Regions from separate parts of the Thiomonas arsenitoxydans genome, predicted to be linked through region 1. Evidence: predicted binding sites of a transcription regulator. Region 1 holds the regulator's gene; each other region holds the start of a gene.
The links. The regulator sigma-54, encoded in region 1, starts transcription at its own class of promoters, with help from an activator protein. The targets are predictions, from matches to a motif close to TGGCANGNAANCTGCTTT.
Positions count from the first base shown of each region.

Region 2: the regulator sigma-54 is predicted to act here: its motif matches at 5,666-5,683, upstream of adh (aldehyde dehydrogenase).
Region 3: the regulator sigma-54 is predicted to act here: its motif matches at 1,628-1,645, upstream of THI_RS05580 (ammonium transporter).

Region 1 is NC_014145.1:3,207,006-3,214,343, forward strand. Features, by position in the region: gene THI_RS15170 (CYTH and CHAD domain-containing protein) at 1-388, shown strand, start outside; gene THI_RS15175 (COG4705 family protein) at 374-1,195, opposite strand; gene THI_RS15180 (RNA polymerase factor sigma-54) at 1,316-2,836, opposite strand; gene lptB (LPS export ABC transporter ATP-binding protein) at 2,843-3,616, opposite strand; gene lptA (lipopolysaccharide transport periplasmic protein LptA) at 3,694-4,329, opposite strand; gene THI_RS15195 (thiol:disulfide interchange protein DsbA/DsbL) at 4,452-5,117, opposite strand; gene THI_RS15200 (peptidoglycan-binding protein) at 5,153-5,779, opposite strand; gene argS (arginine--tRNA ligase) at 5,832-7,338, opposite strand, start outside.
Region 2 is NC_014145.1:488,312-495,649, forward strand. Features, by position in the region: gene THI_RS02260 (thiamine pyrophosphate-dependent dehydrogenase E1 component subunit alpha) at 1-177, opposite strand, end outside; gene THI_RS02265 (ATP-NAD kinase family protein) at 191-1,264, opposite strand; gene THI_RS02270 (sigma-54-dependent Fis family transcriptional regulator) at 1,403-3,325, opposite strand; gene THI_RS02275 (sigma-54-dependent Fis family transcriptional regulator) at 3,468-5,528, opposite strand; gene adh (aldehyde dehydrogenase) at 5,742-7,262, shown strand.
Region 3 is NC_014145.1:1,203,696-1,211,033, reverse strand. Features, by position in the region: gene THI_RS05585 (alkaline phosphatase D family protein) at 1-385, shown strand, start outside; gene THI_RS05580 (ammonium transporter) at 397-1,596, opposite strand; gene THI_RS05575 (DUF3460 family protein) at 1,836-2,033, shown strand; gene THI_RS05570 (segregation and condensation protein A) at 2,074-2,922, shown strand; gene panB (3-methyl-2-oxobutanoate hydroxymethyltransferase) at 3,009-3,869, shown strand; gene panC (pantoate--beta-alanine ligase) at 3,891-4,736, shown strand; gene THI_RS05555 (class II aldolase/adducin family protein) at 4,767-5,546, opposite strand; gene nadB (L-aspartate oxidase) at 5,704-7,269, shown strand; gene THI_RS05545 (inositol monophosphatase family protein) at 7,276-7,338, shown strand, end outside.

The sequences.
Region 1 (7,338 bases):
TTTGCACCCGCAGCGCTGGGCCGAACTGCTGGCGATCTGGGACGGCCTCGCCGCGACACCGATCGACGCCCCCTGGAGCGCGCTGCACGCCCTGCGCCTGCGCGCCAAGCAGTTGCGTTATGCGCTGGAATGGCTGGCCCCTTGGATCGGCCAGTCGCTGGGCGACGAAGGCAAGGCCTGGCTCAAACTCACCAGCGCCCTGCAAACCGACCTGGGCAAAGCGCTCGACACCCACCGGCTGGCGCGTTGGATGAGCAGCGACCCAAGCACTCCGCCGTCACAGCCCAACGCGTTCAGCGAACAGGCCATGCGCGATGCCTTCAAGCAGGCCCGCACCGGCTTGCAGCGCGCGCTCCAAGCCGCCCGCGGCAAGTCAGGAGAGCGTTGAACTTGCGGTTGAACCTAGGCTTGAACTTATCTGCAACTGGTCCCGCCGTGTCGCAGTGAGGTAAATCACCAGGGCCAGAATCGTGACCAGGAACAGGGCACTGGTGCCCATGGTTCCCAGACCGAGCCCTCCTTCGGCACCGGGTTTGGACAACCAGTCACCCAAGGTCGCGCCCAGCGGGCGGGTGAGGATGTAAGCGACCCAGAACGTGGTCACGGCACTGGCCCTGAAGAGGTAGTAGGCCGCTGCCGTCAGCGCAATGGCGCCGCCAAACAGCAAGGCCGACAAGGCATAGCCGAGTTGCAGCCGCTCGGCGGCCAGATCGCCTCCGGCAGTACCCAGCGCAAAGGTGAACAGAATCGTCGCCCAGTAAAACCCTTCTCGCTTTGGCGTGGCAATGCTGTGGATGGACAGGTCACGCTCGCTGCCCCACCAGATCGCAAACGTCGCCAGCAAGGCCACCGCAAACAGGGCGGTGCTCACCGGCAGCGGCACGCCCAACTGATCGGTCAGATTGTCGGTCAGCAAGGTGCCCACGACGCTGATGAGAGTCACCGTCAACCAATAAAGCCAGGGAACGTAACGGCTGGCGCGCATCTGCGCCGTCAGCACACCGATGAACAAAAGGGTCATCACCGCGCTGGTGGCGACCAGGCCCAGATGCAGATCCACCGCCAGATAGTCTGCGGCGGTTTCGCCCACCGTGGTGGCCATGATTTTGATCAGCCAGAAGTAAAGCGTGATGACGACCGGAACCTTGACCGCCAGCGCCCAACTGGGCTGCGCGGCTTTTACTGCGTTTTGCATGATGAACTCCCTGAATACCGTTTGCGTTGTTGTGGCGTCGCGTGCGGCGCGACCCCGGCATTCTGGAGAGGACGACTTAGCGCAAGGTGAGCGACTGGCTCCGCTTGCGGCTGCGGGCCCTCAACTGCTCTTGCGCAGATTCGCCGGGGCGATGCGCAGCGCTTCGCGGTATTTGGCCACGGTGCGCCGCGCCACCTGCACGCCTTGCTGCGTGAGGCGTTCGGCGAGTTCGCTGTCCGACAGGGGTTTGGCGCTGTCTTCTTCAGCCACCAGGCGGCGGATGAGTTCGCGTACCGCGGTGGATGAGGTGTTGCCCCCGGCCTCGGTGCTCAGGCCAGAGCCGAAAAAATACTTCAGCTCGACAGTGCCGAAGGGCGTGAGCATGAACTTCTGCGTGGTCACTCGCGAGATGGTCGATTCGTGCAGCCCGAGCTCGTCGGCAATTTCGCGCAGCACCATGGGCCGCATGGCCACGGGGCCGAAGTCGAAAAACCGTTGCTGGCGCTCGACGATGGTCTGCGACACGCGCTGAATGGTCTCGAAACGCTGCTGCACGTTTTTCACGAACCAGCGCGCCTCCTGAAGCTGTCCCTGCATGGCGCCGCCGCTGTCGCGGGCGCGGCGCATGGCGTCGGCATAGATCTGGTTCACGCGCAGCCGGGGCATGACCTCGGGGTTGAGCTGCGCCACCCAGCCTTGCGGGGTCTTGCGGGCGATGACATCGGGGGTCACGGCCTGCGCGGCATCGCGGCGGAAGGCGCTGCCCGGATGGGGGTCGAGTTGGGCGATGCGTTGCTGCGCCAGGCGCAGCGCGGCTTCATCGGCTTCGAGCTGGCGTTCGAGCTTGCGCCAGTCGCGCTTGGCCAGCAGATCGAGATGACCGCCGCGGCAAATCTGCAGGGCAAGTTCGCGCACGGGACAAGACGCTTGGCGCTGAAGCTGCAGGCAGAGACAGTCGGGCAAATCGTGGGCGGCGACACCGGCCGGGTCGAAGCTCTGAATCAGGCGCATGGCCGTGGTCAGCGCATCGGCCAGGTCTTCGAGCTGCTCGGCGTCTGCCGCGGGGGCGAGGGCCTGCGCCAGTTCCAGCGGGGTGTCGGGCAGGTAGCCGTCGTCGTCGAGCGAGTCGATGATGGCCTCGGCGGCCGCGCGGTCGGTGGCGCTCAGCGCAAGCCCGGCCAACTGACCGCGCAGGTGGTCGCGCAGATCGAGGTGTTCGGAGGCAATGTCGAGCGCGCTGAATTCGTCGTCGTCACCCCCGCCCCCGCTGACGGACTGGCCTGAGCTGACCCAGGAGTCGGCGTCGGCATCGGTATCCGCACCGTGATCGGTTTCGCCGCTGCTGGCCGTCCAGTCCTGCGTGTCGAGTTGCAACTCAGCGGCGGGCTCGGCGGCTGCGTCATGCCCTTCGACCGATGCCTGAGACGGGTCGGGCGCCAAAGGCGGTGGCGACTCGGATGTCGGCGCGGCAGCGGGCGCCTCTTGCTCTTCTTCAGGTTCGAGGAAGGGATTGGATTCGAGCAGGCCTTCGATTTCCTGCGTGAGTTCGAGGGTGGAGAGTTGCAGCAGCCGGATGGACTGCTGCAACTGCGGCGTGAGTGCGAGATGCTGGGACAGGCGCAGGTTCAGCGACGGCTTCATCGCGGCTTACATGCGGAAGTTTTCGCCGAGGTACACCTTGCGTACCGCGGGGTTGTCGATGATGGATTGCGGATCGCCCTGCGCCAGCACCTGCCCTTCGCTGATGATGCAGGCCCGGTCGCAGATGCCTAGCGTTTCACGCACATTGTGGTCGGTGATCAGCACGCCGATGCCCTGCTCTTTCAGGAACTGCACGATGCGCTGAATCTCGATGACCGCAATCGGATCGATGCCGGCAAACGGCTCGTCGAGCAGGATGAATCGCGGTTGCGTGGCCAGCGCGCGGGCGATTTCCACCCGCCGCCGCTCGCCGCCTGATAGCGCGGGGGCGGGGCTGTCGCGCAGATGTTCGACGTGCAGTTCGCGCAGCAGATGATCTTCGCGTTCGCGGATTTCGGCCCTGCCCAGGCGGCGCCCTTGCGCGTCGCGCTGCAACTCCAGCACCGCCCTCACGTTCTCGGCCACCGTCATGCGGCGGAAGATCGACGCCTCCTGCGGCAGATACGACAGCCCCATGCGCGCACGGCGATGCATCGGAGAATCGCTCACGTCCTGGCCGTCGATGTGGATGCGCCCCGCGTCGGGCCGCACCAGGCCGACGATCATGTAGAACGACGTGGTCTTGCCCGCGCCGTTCGGCCCCAGCAGGCCGACCACCTCGCCGCAGCGCACGCTAAAGCTGACGTCGCGCACCACCTGCCGACCGGCATAGCGTTTCTGCAAATGTTGAACGTCGAGCTCCGGGCCGGTGGCCGCGCGGGACGACGGAGTGGAAGGCACGCGCGCGGCTTCCGCCGGGGCGACGGGCTCCAGGCCGCCCCGCACCACGGTCTGTCCAGCGGAATGCGGCTGGACGCTCAAGGCTGTGTCCCCAGCTTCGGGGCGACTTTGAGCGCGGGAGGCGATTTGGGCGCCGTCGGCGCGGACGGGGCGGCGGGCTGCGGCGTCAACATCACCCGCACCCGCCCTCCAGGGTTGGTGGCCGTGGCGCCCTGCGCACCGCCTTCGACGGTGAACACATCGGTGATCTGGTTGTAGGCAATCACATTGCCCTGGCTGCGGTCGGCCAGCTTGCCGTCGATCAGTCGGCTGAGCATGGCCTGGCCACGCAGCGTCACTACATCGGTCTTGCCGTCGTATTCGATGCGCTGCGCGGCGCCGTCCATGGTTTGCGTGGGCTGGCCGGGCGCGGTATCGAGTTGTTGCTGGAAGGTAGCCAACTGGCCCGGCGCGGCGATCGCCGTCGCGTACTGATAGCCGTCCGGCGCCTGGCGCACATCGACCGTGGCGGCGCGCAGCACCAGAGAACCCTTGGTGACAACCACGTTGCCGGTGAACACACTGGTCTGGTGCACGTCGTCGTAGCGCATGGCGTCGGCCTCGATGTGAATCGGCTGGTTCCGGTCGGTCTGCGCCGCAAGCACGGGCAGCGCCAGGCTCGGCGCACACAGCAGGGTCAACAACAGGATTCGGGCCACTCGTTTCATCGGCATGGGTTTTGCTTTAGTCGGGCCATTCTAGGGCCAGTTCAGGCGATTTCGCAGCAATTTTGCGGGGCTCAAAAAACACTGCCCGCTGTATGCGGGCAGTGTTGAGATGTGGCAGGGCGACGCGCTTACTTCTTCTCCGCCTGCACCTTCTTGATCAGGTAGTCCACGACCTCGAGCACCTTCTTGTTGTTATTGGCTTCAGGCAGCGCCGCAGAAGTGGTGTAGGTGCCCTGAACCGCCATGGTCGGCACCCCGCTGATCTGATAGTCCGTCACCATTTGCGTGGCCTGCCGGACTTGCGCATTCACGCCGAACGAGTTGTAGGCATCCAGGAACGCTTTTTTGGAAATGCCCTGCTGTGCCAGCCAGTTGGCCATCTGATCGGCCGTGCCCAGAGGAATGTGCTGTTTGTGGATGGCATTGAAAATCTTGGCCTGCATCGCATCGTCGAGCTTGCCCAGCGCCTTCAGTGCGTAGTAGAGGTGCTGTTGCGGCACGAACTGGGGAGAAAAAGCGACGGGCACGCGCTCGAGCACCACTCCGGCGGGCAGTTTTTTCTGCCAGGCTTCGAGCAGGGGATCGAAGTCGGCGCAGTGCGGGCAGTCGTACCAGAAAAACTCGTACACCACGATTTTGTCCGACGGGCTCACCGGCTGCGGCACAGCCAGACGGTTGTAGGCAAAACCCTCGTTGAAGGGGCTGCTCTTGGCGGGCGTCTGCGCCTGCGCGCCCGCAGCAAGAAAGCCCATTGAAAACACCATGAACACCACGGTAAGCCAGCGTTGAAACATGAGTCGTCCTTTGGTTTGAAGATCTGAATAGGGTTTTATGAACCGGTGCGCATCAGGGCGGTTTGAACCCCGTTATCGCCCAGAAGTTTCTGCGTCTGCTCGGCCTGCTGCGCCGAGGTGAATGGCCCCACTCGAACGCGATAGAGGGTGCGCCCGTTGACAACGCGCTCGTCCACATGCGCCTCCTGACCGATCAGAGCCACCTTGGCGCGCTGACGCTCGGCGTCTTCGCGCGTGCTGTACGCCCCGACCTGCAGCACATACTGCACGGGGCTTTGGGCGGCCGGTTTGGTTGGGGCGGCCGGGGTTGTCGCGCCTTCCGTCGTCGGCGCGAGTGCCGCCTGTGAGGCCCCCGCAGCGGGCTGCCCCAGTTTGGCCAGCGCCTGAGGAGACAGCGGCTTGCTCGCCACCGTCACGGGCATGGAACCGCTGCCCGCAGGCGGCGCTGCGGTTGCGCCACTCAAGCCCTGATTGGGATTCCAGTTGCTGGCCCCGGAAGCCGCACTGGCGGGGCGCTCCTGGAATCGATTCATGAAGGGCAGCGGCGCCTTGGTGATGTAGAGGGCAACGCCGAGTGCGATACCCAGGCCGATGACCAGGCCGGCGATCAGGCCGATCACGGTGCCGCCGAACTGGCCGCGAAGTGTGGTGCGTTTAGACATGGAAGACAGGAGTGTGCGTTGTCGATGGAGCCCTGCGGACGCGCCGTGACGCTTACATGCGCTGCGGCGCGCTCACGCCGAGCACGGCCAGTGCATTGTGCATCACCTGACGTACGGCGCGCAGCAGCCGCAGGCGCGCATGCCGCAGGGGAAGTTCGTCGACCAGCACGCGTTCGGCGTTGTAGAAAGCGTGGAAATCGGCAGCCAGATCGCGCAGATAGAAGGCCACCTGATGCGGCGCCAGTTCCTGTGCCGCTGCGGCCAGGACTTGCGGATAGCGCGCAAGCGTGAGTTGCAGCGCTCGTTCGCGCGGGGCGATCAGCAGCGACAAGTCGGCTTGCTCGATGAGCGCGGGCTGCGCGGCCTCTTGCGGGGCTCGGGCGGCCCATTGCTCGAACACCGAGTTCACCCGGGCGTGGGCATATTGCACGTAGTAAACCGGGTTTTCGTCGCTTTGCGCCAGGGCCAGATCGACGTCGAACACGAATTCGGTATCGGCTTTGCGCGAGACCAGAAAAAAGCGCACGGCGTCTCGCCCTCGCTGCAAAGCCGCCTGACGCTGCTCGTCGCTCATGTCGTCGCGCACGCCGCCCGACCATTCAATCAGGTCGCGCACGGTCACATAGCTGCCCGCGCGCTTGGAGATTTTCACCTCCTGCCCGCCCCGCATCACCGTGACCATTTTGTGCAGCACATAGTCGGGATAGCCGGTGGGTATGCCGAGGTCGAGCGCCTGCAGCCCGGCGCGCACCCGCGCGATGGTGCCGTGATGATCCGAGCCCTGAATGTTCACCGCGCGATGAAACCCGCGCTGCCATTTGGCCAGGTGGTAGGCCACATCGGGAACGAAATAGGTGTAGGTGCCGTCGGACTTGCGCATCACGCGGTCCTTGTCGTCACCGTATTGCGTCGTGCGCAACCACAGCGCGCCGTCCTGCTCGTAGGTGTGGCCCGAGGCCTGCAAGCGCTGCACCGCGTCTTCCACCCGGCCATCGGTGTAGAGGCTGGATTCGAGGTAATAGTTGTCGAACCGAATGCCGAAAGTCTTGAGATCGAGATCCTGCTCGCGGCGCAGGTAGGCCACGGCAAAACGGCGGATATTGTCCAGATCGTCGGCTTGACCATTGGCCACGATGGGCTGACCCTGGTCGTCTGGTACCGATTCACACGCCAGAAAGTCCCGCGCAATGTCGGCGATGTAGTCGCCGTTGTAGGCCGACTCGGGCCATTGCGCATCACCTGGCTTGTACCCACGCGCCCTGGCCTGAACCGACAGCGCAAGCGTCTGGATCTGCACCCCGGCGTCGTTGTAATAAAACTCGCGCTGCACCGCCCACCCTTGAGTGGTCAAGACAGCGGCAATGGCATCGCCCAACGCCCCCTGGCGACCATGTCCCACATGCAACGGCCCGGTCGGATTGGCCGAAACAAACTCCACCAGCATGGGCTGCTCGCGCCCCGCACGGGAATGCCCGAACTTCGCCGCACCCTGCTCGACTTCCACAATCACCTGCTGCAGCACCGCAGGATGGAGGTGAAAGTTGATGAATCCGGGTCCG
Region 2 (7,338 bases), 1.0 Mb from region 1:
ATGCATCATGACGCCGGTCGCAGCCGCCTCTTCACCGGCGTAGAGGTGTACGAAACCGGGAATGTCGCCCCGACCGAAGTCCACATGCAGACGGTCCTCGAATTCGCGAATCGTGCGCATGGTGCGGTAGGCCTGAAGCAGCTGCTCCCGGGACTGGGGAAAAGGATTGCCTGCCATGGTTGATCTCCTTTTAGTGATTAAGCGAAGAGGTGTAGCGCAGTAACTGTGCATTGGCGGCAAAGCCCATGCACCGGGCGACGTCTACGGTGAAAAATGCGTTCTCGCGAAGGGTCATATCCACACGCTGGCCGTGCTCGAAACCGAGTTCGCGTTCGCCGTCGAGGGCGACGGTGCCCGCTTCAGCCAGCACCGGCAGAGCCTCGCCGGCGACCATGCGCTGCCAGCTGGCAATGTCCACGGGGCGCACCATGCCGGGTGCAATCGGCGCGTGCAGGCTCAGCAGGGCTTCGCGTCCGCCGTGCGCGAGCTGAACCGCCAGGCCACCGGACTCCAGCCGCCCTACGGGCTGCAACAGGCCGCCGATTGCCGACAATCCAATCGCCTGGGGATCGGCAAAGGCCAGATACAGCGCAACCAGAGAGTTGGTCTTCCACAGCGCGCGTGCACCCAAGCTGTGATCGTGGGTGATGGCTGCGTCGACGATAGCGATGTCGCGCCGGGTGCCTGCGCGTGCATCTTCGATGCGCACCTCTATCGCTTTGTTGCGTGCCAGCGCTTGGGCGCGCGCGATGCGCCCGCTGGCAAAAAGCCCGACGGCCATCCCAGTGATCGTGGGCTCGCGCATCTCGGGAAAGGCGTTGTTCGTGCCCGTCGACAACCCGGCAATCGGCACGGCACTGTTATCGTCAACGAGCTGGCGCGCCACCGCGCGATGGGTGCCGTCGCCGCCCAGAACCACGATCGCCGACACGCCCATGCGCTGCAAAAGCCTGGTCGCGGTGAACGTGTCCTCGACCGTGGACGTGGGCTGCATATCCAGGAACTCGATGGCCGGCAGCGAGTGATCGGTGCCGCGCCTGATATGGCGCTCCAGAAGGGAGCGGATACCACCGCGGTCGGGCATGATCCAGGCCCGCTTGACGCCACAGGACGCTGCGGCGCTGAGCAGTCGAAGCACGATGTTCACCCTATCGGTGATCTGCAGGTTTCCGGCATTGGCCACAATGCGCCGGATGTCGCGCGCCGATACGGGGTTGGCGACAACACCAATGCTGGCTTCAAGAGCGTGGGCCACGCGAGTCATACCGAAGTTCCAAGAGCGTAAGGTTGGTTCCTATTACGCAACTCGCGTGCCATTGTTGCTTGGCCCCGTTGCTGAAGGGGGCCCGGGGCGCGAAGCGCCGTTGTGCACCTCGGCCAGATGTCACATTTAGTATTCGGCCTAAGGCGTGTGCTTGGGCGAGTGGATACCCCATCGTTTCATGTGCCGGTACAGCGTCATGCGAGATTTGCCCATCTGTTGTGCAACGGCGCTGATATTCCACTGCGCGGCACGAAGCGACTCAAGCAGTTGCTGGGCTGCGGGCGGGTGAAGCGCTGCGTCGGGGTGGGCGCGCACTGATGGCGCGGCTGCGCCCAGCAAGGTATCAGGCAAATCCTCGATCCGGATCACGCCATCGCGGCATACGGCACGGGCAAAGGCCAGCGTATTGTGCAATTCGCGCAAGTTCCCCGGCCAGCTGTAGCTGAGCAGCGCCGCCTCGGCCTCGCGCGACAGCACCACGGCAGGTTCTTCCTCGTGCAGTAACTTGTGCAGCAGCCACAGAAGATCGCGCCGCTGGCGTATAGCGGGAAGTTTCACACGGGCACCGGCCAGCCGGTAGTACAGATCATCCCGGAAACGACCAGTTTTCACCAGCGTTTCAAGGTCGCAATGCGTGGCTGCGATCACGCGAATGTCCACGGGTAGGGGACGCGTGGCGCCAATGACTGGCACTTCGCGCTCGGCCAGTACGCGCAGCAACCGCCCCTGCAGGTCACGCGGCATATCACCGATCTCATCCAAGAACAGCGTACCACCGTCGGCTTCATGGATGAGGCCTCGCTTTCCCTTGCTACTAGCGCCGGAAAAGCTTCCGGGCAAGTAGCCAAAAAGCTCACTCTCGATCAGCGTCTCGGGGATGGCCGCGCAATTGACCGCGACGAACGGTTTGTTTCGGCGTTGGCTTGCCTCGTGCAGGCCTTTGGCAAGGTACTCCTTGCCGCTGCCAGTTTCCCCCGTGATGAGAATGCTGATAGGCGAGTCGACAAGCTTTGCCGCGCGCGCAATTTGGCTATCCAGCGTCGGGTCGCCGCCAGAGAGCTGAGCCAGCGGCGCCGGCAGCACCGGCGCCACCATGTCGTCCGTCGCCGCAGCGCGGCGAGCAGGGGGCGGCAGCGCATGCAGAAACAGCACCTGCCCGCGGCCTACGAGGGTCACCGCGCGCCGCTCGTCGGGCGTGGCCCGCATGAACTGGCCCAGATCATCAAGTCGAATATTGAACGCGCTCTCTAAGGCCATGCCCAGAACAGGGCCGCTGTTTGCTGCCTGAAGGAGCAGCTGCGCCTGCCTGTTGTGCCCGATGATGCGTCCGCCCGCATCGACCGCCAGCAGGTAGTCAGGGCTGATCTCCACAAACTCCGGCGAAGGGTGCAGCTTGAGCACCCAGTCATTGCGAAACCAGCGCAGGAAGTTTGCGTTTTCCACGCGGCTTGCATAGACCTTGACCAACTGGAGTGCCAGATGCTGGCTCGTTTTCATTTTGGGCGACGTCAGCGCCGAGATATCTAGGACGGCATTAATCTGGCCAAATGGGTCATAGATAGGTGCGGCTGTACAGGTCAGCGGAATATGGGTCGCATCGAAGTGATCGTCCTGATGGACCGTTAGCGCCTCGCCTGTCATCAGGGCCGTGCCCACGCCACAGGTGCCAGCGTGGTATTCACTCCAGTCCGCGCCAAGGGACAGGCCGGCGTGGCGCAGGGTGTGGTCGAGCTGGATGTCCCCGATGAAATCCACCGTGATGCCGCGCGAGTCCGTGAGCAAAACGCAGTAGCCCATGCCGACGACCTGCTTATACAAGGACTCCAAGCCGTAGCGTGCCATATGCAGAAAATCGTCGATACGCTCCCGGTGCTCGCGCAGCTGCTGTTGATGCAGGATCACAGCGGGGCGCATGCAGGTGGGATCTAGGCGGTGCTCGTGTACGCAGCGCGTCCATGACTCGCGAATCACCCCATCGAGGGCGAGGGACGTGCGAAGGGGGAGGCCCTCGCCGGCCAGAGTCATGACCGTTTGGATGTGTTCACGCGCGCGCAAGTCCATGGCTGTCTCCAGGGTCGGGCGCGTGGCCAGCGCCTCTAGCTCTGAAGGGTAAATGTACTCTGTCGCGGGCGCTGCGGGAATTGGGATCCTTGCACAACGAGGAATGAGCCTGAGCGAAGGTTGAGAGGCAGGCACTGACGCCCTACTTTTGTATTACGTGCCGGTAAAGCGTGCTGCGATGCACCCCTAACAGCCGCGCAGCGCGGCTGACGTTGCCGCCGCAGGACGCGATTGCTGCATGAATCGCGGTGTCGGTCATGGCGCGCAACGGAACTGGGGACGTTGTGGCTCCTTCCCACTCAGCATCCGGGCGCGTCAGCGCGCTTGACGGCGAGGGTGGCTGTTGGTGATGTGTTCGCCAGTCGCGCCGAATCTCATTGGGGAGATCGGCAAGCTCGATGCAACTCCCAGGTTCGGCCAGCGCCAGAAGCGTCTGCGCGACGGCAACGAGTTGCCGCCAGTTGCCTGGCCATGAATAGTCCAAGAGCGCATCGCGCGCCTGCGGACTGAGGCGGAGCCTGCCGGAAGGCAGGATGGTCTGCAGCAGTTCGTCAATGTGCGCCTTGGCGTCGGCATGCTCCCGCAGCGCTGGCAAGTCGACTACGAAGTGCTGCAGGCGATAGTACAGATCGCTTCGGAAACGCCCCTCGGCGGCCATCCTCCTAAGATCGCGATGGGTGGCACACATCAGCACAAAGTCCACGCTCTGCTGGCGCCCGCCACCAAGCGCCTTGACTTCATGATCCTGCAAGACCCGGAGGAGCCGGGCCTGCATCGACAACGGCATGTCCCCGATCTCATCCAGAAACAAGACGCCGCCGTGCGCCTCTCGAATCTGTCCCGCCTGACCCTTGCGTCGGGCGCCGGTGAATGCACCCTCCTCGTAGCCGAAAAGTTCGGCCTCGATCAGGCCTTCCGGAATTGCAGCGCAATTGACCGCGACAAAAGGCCCTTGGCTTCGCTGGCTAGCCTGGTGGACCTGCCTGGCAAACACTTCCTTGCCGACGCCCGACTCCCCCAGGATCAGGACCGGAATGCCGCAGTCCAGGACACGCACCGCGCGTTGCCGTTGTGCCTCTCTCTGCGGGTCGACGATGATGGGCGGTTTAGACGAGGGGATTTGGCGGACCTGCTCTGTGGATTCTTGCTCAACGGCCAGGGTGAGGCGATTCGAGGCGCTCTTGGGACCGACCCAGCCTGAAGCCCACGATGCTGATTGCCCTGGCCGTACGAGCCAGGGGTGAAGAGCGAGTTCAAACTGCTCCCGGTCGGTCGCAGGCAAGGCGCTAAACAGATCATCGACAAATCGGCCACGCAACTGTTCGAACGTCATCCCGAGGGCGCGCATCGCGGCGCGATTGGCGCCGACAATCGTTGCATTTCGGATCCACAGTAGAGCTTCGCGATGTGAGCCGATCAGGGCCGGGTCGCGTGCAAAGCGCAGGATTTCGGTATGCGCAGGACAATTGTCCATCGCCATGCGGTGTTCGATCATCTGCCCTGCCATGCGCACAAGACCCACAGTCTGGGCTTGAATGCAGCGCGGATCGCCCGAAACATCCAGCACGCCCAGAACCTGCCCTTCCGAGCCCAGCAGCGGTGCGGCGGTGCAGCCCAAGGCGCCGTTTTGTTCGAGGTAATGCTGGAGTCCAAGAACGGTGATCGGCGAGCATTCCGTCAGCGCCGTACCAATCGCATTGGTCCCCCGCTGGACTTCGGACCATTCGACGCCTGGCATCAACGCCACGCGCTGGGCCTTGTTCATGAACACATCGGATCCCGCTGCATCGAGAATCATGCCCTGTGGGTCGGCCAGCAGCACCATCACCCGTGAGGGTGACAGCGCTTCGGCCAAAGCCTCCAGCTCGGGCAGCGCGTGTCGGCGCAGCTGCCCCTGCGCGTCGCGCCGGGCTAACAACGCCTCTTGCGCCAGGGGTTCGGGAGTCCCACTGAGTGAGCAGGGCAGAGCAGAGCACCGCCGCCATGACCTTGCAATCAGCTCTGGCACCGAGCCCTGCGGATCGCTTCCATCTTCAAAAAAACGCTGTCGCGCCAACTGCAATGTGGTCGACAGCGTGGCGATTCCCGCGCTGTCCACTGGCCTGGACTGGTGCATGTCTGTCTCCTGAGCTGGCGTGCCATCGAGGTCGTGGCAACCAATCTTGTATTGGCAAAGTGTCGCACTCGACAGCCGCCATGTCACCTGTTGCAAGATGCGACGCTTGAGTGATGCGAATCGCGAATACAGCGCGAGGGCCCGTCTCCGGGTAACACCGGAGGCCTTCATCTAAGTGCTTGTTCTTGAACGCCTCAGATGTATCTTGATGTAAGAGACGGTGTTGGCACGGTTCCTGATAACGATGAGAGCACTGCATCTGCAGCGCAGCGCTTTTCCCAACAATCTCAGGAGACCTTCATGGATATGCTTGAACCCGGTAAGTTTGGTACCGCTGTTGCCTTCAAAAAGCGTTACGGCAACTACATTGGCGGCGAATGGGTTGCCCCTGCCGGTGGCCAATATTTCGAAAACATTTCGCCCGTTACTGGCAGGCCGTTCTGCGAGATCCCGCGTTCGACCGCACCCGATATCGAACATGCGCTCGATGCGGCGCACAAGGCTAAAGGAGCCTGGGGCCGCACATCGCCCACGGACCGGGCAAATATCCTGAACAAGATTGCCGACCGTATGGAAGCCAATCTCCCCATGCTGGCTGCCGCCGAGACCTGGGACAACGGAAAACCCATCCGCGAAACAACGCTGGCGGATCTGCCCCTCGCTGTCGATCACTTCCGCTATTTCGCGTCGTGCGTGCGTTCCCAGGAAGGTGGCATCAGCGAGATTGACCATGACACCTACGCCTACCACTACCACGAGCCGATCGGCGTGGTTGGGCAGATCATTCCCTGGAACTTTCCGATTCTGATGGCAGTCTGGAAACTGGCGCCCGCGTTGGCTGCGGGAAACTGCGTTGTGCTCAAGCCCGCCGAGCAAACGCCGGTGTCCATCCTGGTGCTCGTGGAATTGGTCGGGGACCTCCTGCCTCCGGGCGTCCTCAACGTGGTCAACGGCTTCGGCCTGGAAGCGGGCAAGCCATTGGCATCGAGCAGCCGCATCGGCAAGATCGCCTTCACGGGCGAGACGACCACCGGCCGCCTGATTTCGCAGTATGCGAGCCAGAACCTGATTCCCGTGACACTGGAACTGGGTGGCAAATCGCCGAACATCTTCTTTGCCGATGTGATGGACAAGGACGATGGCTACTTCGACAAGGCGCTTGAAGGCTTCGCGATGTTCGCGCTCAACCAGGGTGAAGTCTGCACCTGCCCGTCGCGCGCGTTGATCCAGGAGTCGATCTATGACCGATTCATGGAGCGCGCAATCAAGCGCGTAGCAGCAATCAAGCAGGGAAATCCGCTGGATATGGACACCATGATCGGCGCGCAGGCGTCAAGCGAGCAACTGGAGAAGATCGTTTCATATCTCGACATTGGCAAACAGGAGGGTGCCCAGGTGCTGATTGGCGGTGAGCGCAACAAACTCCCGGGAGACCTCGAAGGCGGCTATTACGTCAAGCCCACGGTCTTCAAAGGGAACAACAAAATGCGCATTTTCCAGGAGGAGATCTTCGGCCCTGTCCTGTCCGTTACCACCTTCAAGGACGAGGAAGAAGCACTGGAAATCGCTAATGACACGCTGTATGGACTGGGCTCGGGGGTCTGGACGCGCGACATGAATCGGGCGTTCCGCATGGGCCGCGGCATCCAGGCTGGCCGCGTCTGGACGAATTGCTACCACCTTTACCCTGCCCATGCGGCATTCGGTGGTTACAAGCAATCGGGTATCGGACGCGAAAACCACAAGATGATGCTCGACCATTATCAGCAGACCAAGAACCTGCTAGTGAGCTACAGCGAAAGCAAACTGGGCTTCTTTTGAAGAGCGCCACGTGGCTGCGCGCTAACGCGAGTGGCGACTCAGGCGAACAGCAGCCCTTGCATTTCGCACGCAGCAA
Region 3 (7,338 bases), 1.7 Mb from region 1:
CGACGCTTACGAGGGCTGGAACCAGTTTCCCGAAGAACGCGCCGCATTTCTCGGCTGGCTGCAGCAATACCGCATCCCCGGCTTGTTGTTTCTCTCGGGAGACCGGCACATCACCGAGCTGATCCGGTATCCGCGCCCGGCCTACGGCGGCAAGCGCGACTATCCGCTGGTGGAGTTCACCTGCTCACCGCTGAATTCCGGGCCGGCCAAAGGCGACGGCAATCCCAACCGCGTACCCGGCACGCTAGTCGCTGAGCGCAACTACGGCGTGCTCAAATTCAGCGGCGAGGGCAAGGAGCGGCGGCTGGAGCTGCAAGCCAAGAACGTCGGCGGCAAGCTGCTGTGGTCGCACACCCTGGCGCTGGCCGACCTGGGCTGGGGCTAGAACCTTTCGCCTCACCACGACGCCTCGCGCTCCGGGGTGGCGCTGATGCGGTGGATGGAGAGGTCGGCGCCGTTGAATTCCTCTTCGGCGTCGAGGCGGATACCGAGGGTCTTTTTCAGCACGCCATAGACCACGAAGCCGCCGATCAGGGCCACTGTGATGCCCATCAGCGTGCCGACGATCTGCGAGGCCAGCGACACCCCGCCCAGCCCGCCCAGCGCCTTCATGCCGAAAATGCCCGCGGCAATGCCGCCCCAGGTGCCACACAGGCCGTGCAGCGGCCAGACGCCCAGCACGTCGTCGATCTTCCAGCGGTTTTGCGTCAGGGTGAACATCCAGACAAACAGCGCCCCGGCAACCGCGCCGACCACCAGCGCGCCTAGCGGGTGCATCACGTTTGAGCCCGCGCACACCGCCACCAAACCGGCCAAAGGCCCGTTGTGCAGAAAGCCGGGGTCGTTTTTGCCCGCGGCCAGCGCCGCCAGGGTGCCGCCCACCATCGCCATGAGCGAGTTCACCGCCACCAGACCGCTGATCTGGTCGAGCTTTTGCGCGCTCATCACGTTGAAGCCGAACCAGCCCACGATCAGTATCCACGAACCCAGCGCCAGGAATGGGATGGACGACGGCGGATGCGCCGATATCTGCCCGTTGGCGTGATAGCGGCCGCGACGCGGCCCGAGCAAGAGCACGGCGGGCAGCGCGATCCAGCCGCCCATCGCATGCACCACTACCGAGCCGGCGAAGTCGTGAAAGGGCGCGCCGAAAGTGGACTGCAACCATGCCTGAATGCCCAGATTGCCGTGCCACACAATGCCCTCGAAAAACGGGTAGACGAAGGCGACGATGGTGAAGGTGGCAATGAGTTGGGGCCAGAACTTGGCGCGCTCGGCAATGCCGCCGGAAATGATGGCGGGAATGGCCGCGGCGAAGGTCAGCAAAAAGAAAAAGCGGGTCAGCTCATAGCCATGGTCGCGGGTGAGCACGTCATCGCCCACGAGAAAATGATGACCGTAGGCGATGCCGTAGCCGAGCAGAAAGTAGGCAATCGCCGAGACGGAAAAGTCGGTGATGATTTTGGAGAGCGCGTTGACCTGGTTTTTCTTGCGCACCGTGCCCAGCTCAAGAAAGGCGAACCCGGCGTGCATGGCGAGCACCAGAATGGCGCCGAGAAGGATGAACAACACATTTCCACTGGAGGCGTCTTGCATGGTTGGGGTTCCTGATAAGAGTGAGATAGATACAGCAAACTTCGTGCCCATAAATGGCGCACGGTGCCCCTGTTGGGTTCACAACCGCTCACAAACTGCGCATTTTCGGTGCATGACAGGGCTCGGTTCGCACCATATCAAGGCGTTGCGCACCGTATTCGGGCGCATCGATCAGAGCAGCCGCTTGCTTAGAATGACGGGCTATTTGTTCCTCCTGCGGTTTCCATTCGAGAACGTCCATGCCTTTCAAAGTCAAACCTTACGTTTCTGAAGTGACGCATTTCATCCAGGATCTGAAGCACAGCGATCCGCAGCTTGAGGCCAAGCAAAAAGAAGGGCGTGCCCGTCTTTGGGACAAACCGCAAAACCCCGAGCTGACCCGGGAATTCCAGGCGGCCCGCGTGCCGCAGAAAGCCTACGTTTACGGCAGTCACTGAAGTCGCCCCGAGCGTGGCGAGCTTCGCTGCAGGCCATTCCATGACCGCCGCGCCCGGCGACGCCGCGCTGATGTCTCCGGCGGTGGACAGCACCCCGGCCACGGTCGATGGCATGGCGGTCGCGCGGCTGTACGGCGAGCCGCTGTTCGAGCTGCCGCAAGACCTCTACATCCCGCCCGATGCGCTCGAAGTCTTTCTCGAAGCCTTCGAAGGGCCGATGGATCTGCTGCTCTACCTCATCCGCAAGCAGAACTTCAACATCCTCGACATTCCGCTGGCGCAGGTCACGGCGCAGTATCTGAGCTATGTCGAGCAAATCCGCCGACACAATCTGGAGCTGGCCGCCGAATATCTGCTGATGGCGGCCATGCTCATCGAGATCAAGTCGCGCATGTTGCTGCCGCGGCCGCCCACCGAGCCCGGCGCCGAGCCCGAAGATCCCCGTGCCGAACTCGTGCGCCGGCTCTTGGAATACGAACGCTTCAAGCTCGCCGCGCAGCAGCTCGACGCCCTGCCCGTGCTCGGACGCGACTTCTGGCGTGCGCAAGTGCTGTTCGACCGCGACGCCGCACCGCGCCTGCCCGAGGTGGCGGCCGACGAACTACAACAGGCGTGGAGCGACATTCTCAAGCGCGCCAAGTTGCATACCCACCACAAGATCACCCGCGAGCAGCTTTCGGTGCGCGACTACATGAGCCGCGTGCTGCGCCAGTTGCAAGGCAAGCGCTTCCTCGAATTTCACGAACTGTTCGACCCCGCACAGGGCGTGCCCGTCGCCGTGGTCACACTGGTGGCGCTGCTCGAACTCACCCGGGAAGCGCTGGTGGAAATCACCCAGGCCGAAGCCTTCGCCCCGCTTTATGTGCGGCTGGCTTACACCCCGAGTTGATGTCGCCAGGCTGGGAATCGAACGCTCGTTCGCAAAAACCAACCCGGCGCGGGCATAATGCCCCGGTTTCCACCTGAGCTCAAGCCATGTCAGCAGACTCTCCCGCTCCCTACGGCGCTCCATCCCGCAGTGATAGCGCCCCGCGCAAACCGCTCACCCTGCACCGCCTGCGCGCCATACGTGAGGCCGGTGAAAAAATCGCCATGCTCACCGCTTACGACGCGGCCAGCGCCAGCCTGCTCGACGCCGCCGGGGTGGATTGCCTGCTGGTGGGCGACTCGCTGGGCATGGTGATGCAGGGCCATGGCTCCACCCTGCCCGTCACGCTCGAACAAATGGTCTATCACACGCAGTGCGTGGCGCGCGGCAATCGCAGCGCCTGGCTCATTGCCGATCTGCCCTTCGGCAGCTACCAGGGCGGAGTCGAGCAAGCCGTGGCCAGCAGCGTGGCGCTAATGCAGGCCGGTGCGCAGATGGTCAAGCTCGAAGGCGGCGGCTGGACCGCGCCCGTCATCGCCGCCCTCGTGGAGCGCGGCATTCCGGTGTGCGCCCACCTCGGCCTCACGCCGCAGAGCGTGCACGCACTCGGCGGGTACCGCATTCAGGGCCGCGACGCGCAATCGGCCGACACCCTGCGCCGTCATGCGGCCGAAGTTGGCGCTGCGGGCGCGGCCATGCTGGTGCTCGAACTCGTGCCCTCCGATGTGGCGGCGCAGATCAGCGCGGCCTATCCCGGCATCACCATCGGCATCGGCGCGGGTGCGCGCACCCACGGCCAGGTGCTGGTGCTGCACGACATGCTCGATATCACCCGCAGCCCCAAACCGCGCTTTGTGCGCAACTTCATGCAGGGCGCGCCCAGCCTTCTCGACGCCGTGCGCGGCTATGTTGAAGCCGTCAAACAAGGCACCTTCCCCGACGAGGCCCTGCACGGCTATGCCGCCTGATTCTTCCTCCCGCCCTTGCCCATGCTGACCGTCCACACCGTTGCCGACCTGCGCGCCGCGCTCGAGCCGCACCCCGATTGGACCCTGGTACCCACCATGGGCAATCTCCACGCCGGGCATCTGGGCCTGATCGCCCGCGCGCGGCAGGAAAACGTCCCGGTGGTGGCAAGCATTTTCGTCAACCGTCTGCAGTTCGGGCCGAACGAAGACTTCGACCGCTACCCGCGCACCCTGCCGCACGACGCGGCGCTGCTGGCCGACGCCGGCTGCGACCTGCTGTTCGCCCCTGACGAAGCCGAGATGTACCCGCAGCCGCAGACCTTCCGCGTGCTGCCCGATCCGGCCATCGCCGGCATTCTCGACGGCGCCGCCCGCCCCGGTCATTTCGAAGGCGTGGCCACCGTGGTGATGAAGCTGTTCCAGATGGTGCAGCCGCGCCATGCCGTGTTCGGCAAGAAGGACTATCAGCAGTTACTTCTCATCCGTCGCATGGTCGAGCAGTTCGCCCTGCCCATCACCATCATCGGCCTCGACACGGTGCGCGCCGACGACGGACTGGCACTGTCTTCGCGCAACGGCTACCTCACGCCCGAAGAACGCGCGCAGGCACCGCAACTCCAGGCCGCGCTGCGCGCCCTGGCCGAAGACGCCCGCAGCGCGACCGCCCCCGAGCAGATTCACCTGCTCGAACAACAGGCCATGACCCGCCTCGACCAACTCGGCTGGACGCCCGACTACCTCACCCTGCGCCGCCGCGCCGACCTGCAACCGCCTACCGCGCAAGACCTGCACCGCGGAACGCCCTGCGTCGCGCTGGCCGCCGCCCGCCTGGGCCGTACCCGGCTGATCGACAACCTGGAGTGCTGAACGCCCCCCGGCAACCTTGAGACGGCGCCCTCAAGCCCGGTATCCGGGATCGGTGCGTTCGAGCTTGCGCAGCAGCGCAGGCCAGACAAAGGCGCCCCCCATGCCACCGGTCTGCACTCGCATGGCCTCTGCCACGCCGCTGAGAATGCGCGGATGCACCTGGCGCAGCCCTTCCGCCCCCTGCTGACCCGCCAGCGCGGCGATCTGGATCTGACAGGCACTCTCCAGCACATACATGCCCAGAAAGGCATCGGCGATGCTCGCGCCCACGGTCAGCAGGCCGTGATTGCGCAGAATGAGGAAGTTGGCGTCCCCGAGATCATCCTGCAGACGCGGCTTTTCGTCGGAACGGAACGCCACGCCCTCATAGTCGTGATAGGCCACCGACGCCAGCACGAAAGTGCTCTGCTGACTGATGGGCAACACGCCGTGCTCCTGCGCGCTCACCGCCACTCCGGCGCGGGTATGGGTGTGCAACACGCAGCCCGCGTCCGGCCTTGCCTCGTGCACCGCACTGTGGATGACGAAACCTGCGGGATTGACCGGATAGGGGCTCTCGCTCAGCTTGTTGCACTCGGCGTCCACCTTCACCAGACTCGACGCCGTGATCTCCTCGAACATCAGGCCATAGGGATTGATGAGAAATTGGTGGTCGCCACCGGTCAGCGAAAGCGGCAGCTTGGCGCTGATGTGAGTGAACACCAGATCGCTCCAGCCGTGCAAGGCCACCAGCCGATAACAAGCCGCCAGATCGCAGCGCAGCGCCCATTCCTGCGGGTCCACCGCGTGTTCCAGGTTCGGTATGTTCATGTTTGTCTCCTTCGTTCTTACGGAAGCAGATTTTCGGCCCATTTGCGCGCCTTGTCAGCGAACAAGGCGCTGGCCGCGCGAACAAGGGACAATCACCTTTTCATCACCCCTTCACTGACGCCCCTCCTCCAAGCGCTGACCCACGCGTTGACCCACCATGCCCCAAAGTGATGTTCTGATCCTCGGCGCCGGTCTGGCCGGCCTGTCCACCGCACTGCATCTTGCCGAGCGCCTCAAGGTGACGGTGCTGGCCAAGCGCACGCTTGACGTCTCGTCCAGCCAATGGGCGCAGGGCGGCATTGCCGCGGTGCTGGCCGAGGGCGACAGCTTCGAGGAGCACGTACACGACACCCTGGTCGCCGGTGCGATGCTGGGCGATCTGCCGGCTACACGCTTTGTCATCGAGCACGGGCCGGACGCCATTGCCTGGCTACGCGAACAAGGCGTGCCCTTCGACACCGAGGGCGCCGCGCTGCACCTCACCCGCGAGGGCGGCCACAGCCAACGCCGCATCGCCCATGTGGTGGACGCCACGGGCGCGGCCATCCAGACCACGCTGCTCGCCCGCGCCAAGGCCCATCCCAACATCACCCTGCTGGAAAACCATGTTGCCGTCGATCTCATCACCGACCGTCATGTGGACGGCAAGGCCAGCCCGCGCTGCTGGGGCGCCTACGCCCTCGACACCGCCAGTGGCCGGGTCGAGACCTTCGCCGCAGCGCACACCGTGCTGGCCACCGGCGGCGCCGGCAAGGTGTATCGCTACACCACCAACCCCGACACCGCCAGCGGCGACGGCATCGCCATGGCCTGGCGTGCCGGCTGCCGCGTGGCGAATATGGAGTTCATCCAGTTCCACCCCACCTGCCTGTATCACCCCAAAGCCAAGAGCTTCCTCATCACCGAAGCGGTGCGCGGTGAAGGCGGCAAACTCGTGTTGCCCGACGGCACCCGCTTCATGCCCGCGCACGACCCGCGCGCCGAACTGGCCCCGCGCGACGTGGTGGCCCGCGCCATCGACTTCGAGATGAAAAAGCGCGGCCACGACTGCGTCTACCTCGACATCACCCACAAGGGAGAAGCCTTCATCCGTCAGCACTTCCCCACCATTCACGCCCGCCTGCTCGAACTCGGCATCGACATGGCGCGCGAGCCCATACCTGTGGTGCCCGCAGTGCATTTCACCTGCGGCGGCGTGCTCACCGACCTGTCGGGCCGCACCGATCTGCCCGGCCTCTACGCCGCGGGCGAAGTCGCCTACACCGGCCTGCACGGCGCCAATCGCCTGGCGAGCAACTCCCTGCTTGAATGCGCGGTGTTCGGCAAGGCCGCTGCGCTCGCCATCCTGGAAGCCGCGCCCCCCGCCGTGCCCACGCCCCGCCGCTGGGACGAAAGCCGTGTGAGCGACGCCGACGAACTCGTGGTCATCAGCCACAACTGGGACGAGTTGCGCCGCATGATGTGGAACTACGTCGGCATTGTGCGCACCGACAAGCGACTGGAACGCGCCGCCCATCGCATCGCCCTGCTGCAAGCCGAGGTGGACGAGTTCTACGCCAACTTCCGCGTCACCCGCGACCTGCTGGAGCTGCGCAACCTGCTGCAAGTCGCCGCCCTCATCGTGCGCTCGGCGCAGTTGCGGCACGAAAGCCGCGGCCTGCACTACAGCCTCGACTGGCCGCAGACCGCCGCGCCCGCAGCACCCACCATTCTCGTGCCCTGAATGCCCATGCCCACACCGCACGCCCTCCCCGATCTCGCCCTGGTCAGCGCCTTGCTGCGCAACGCCGCA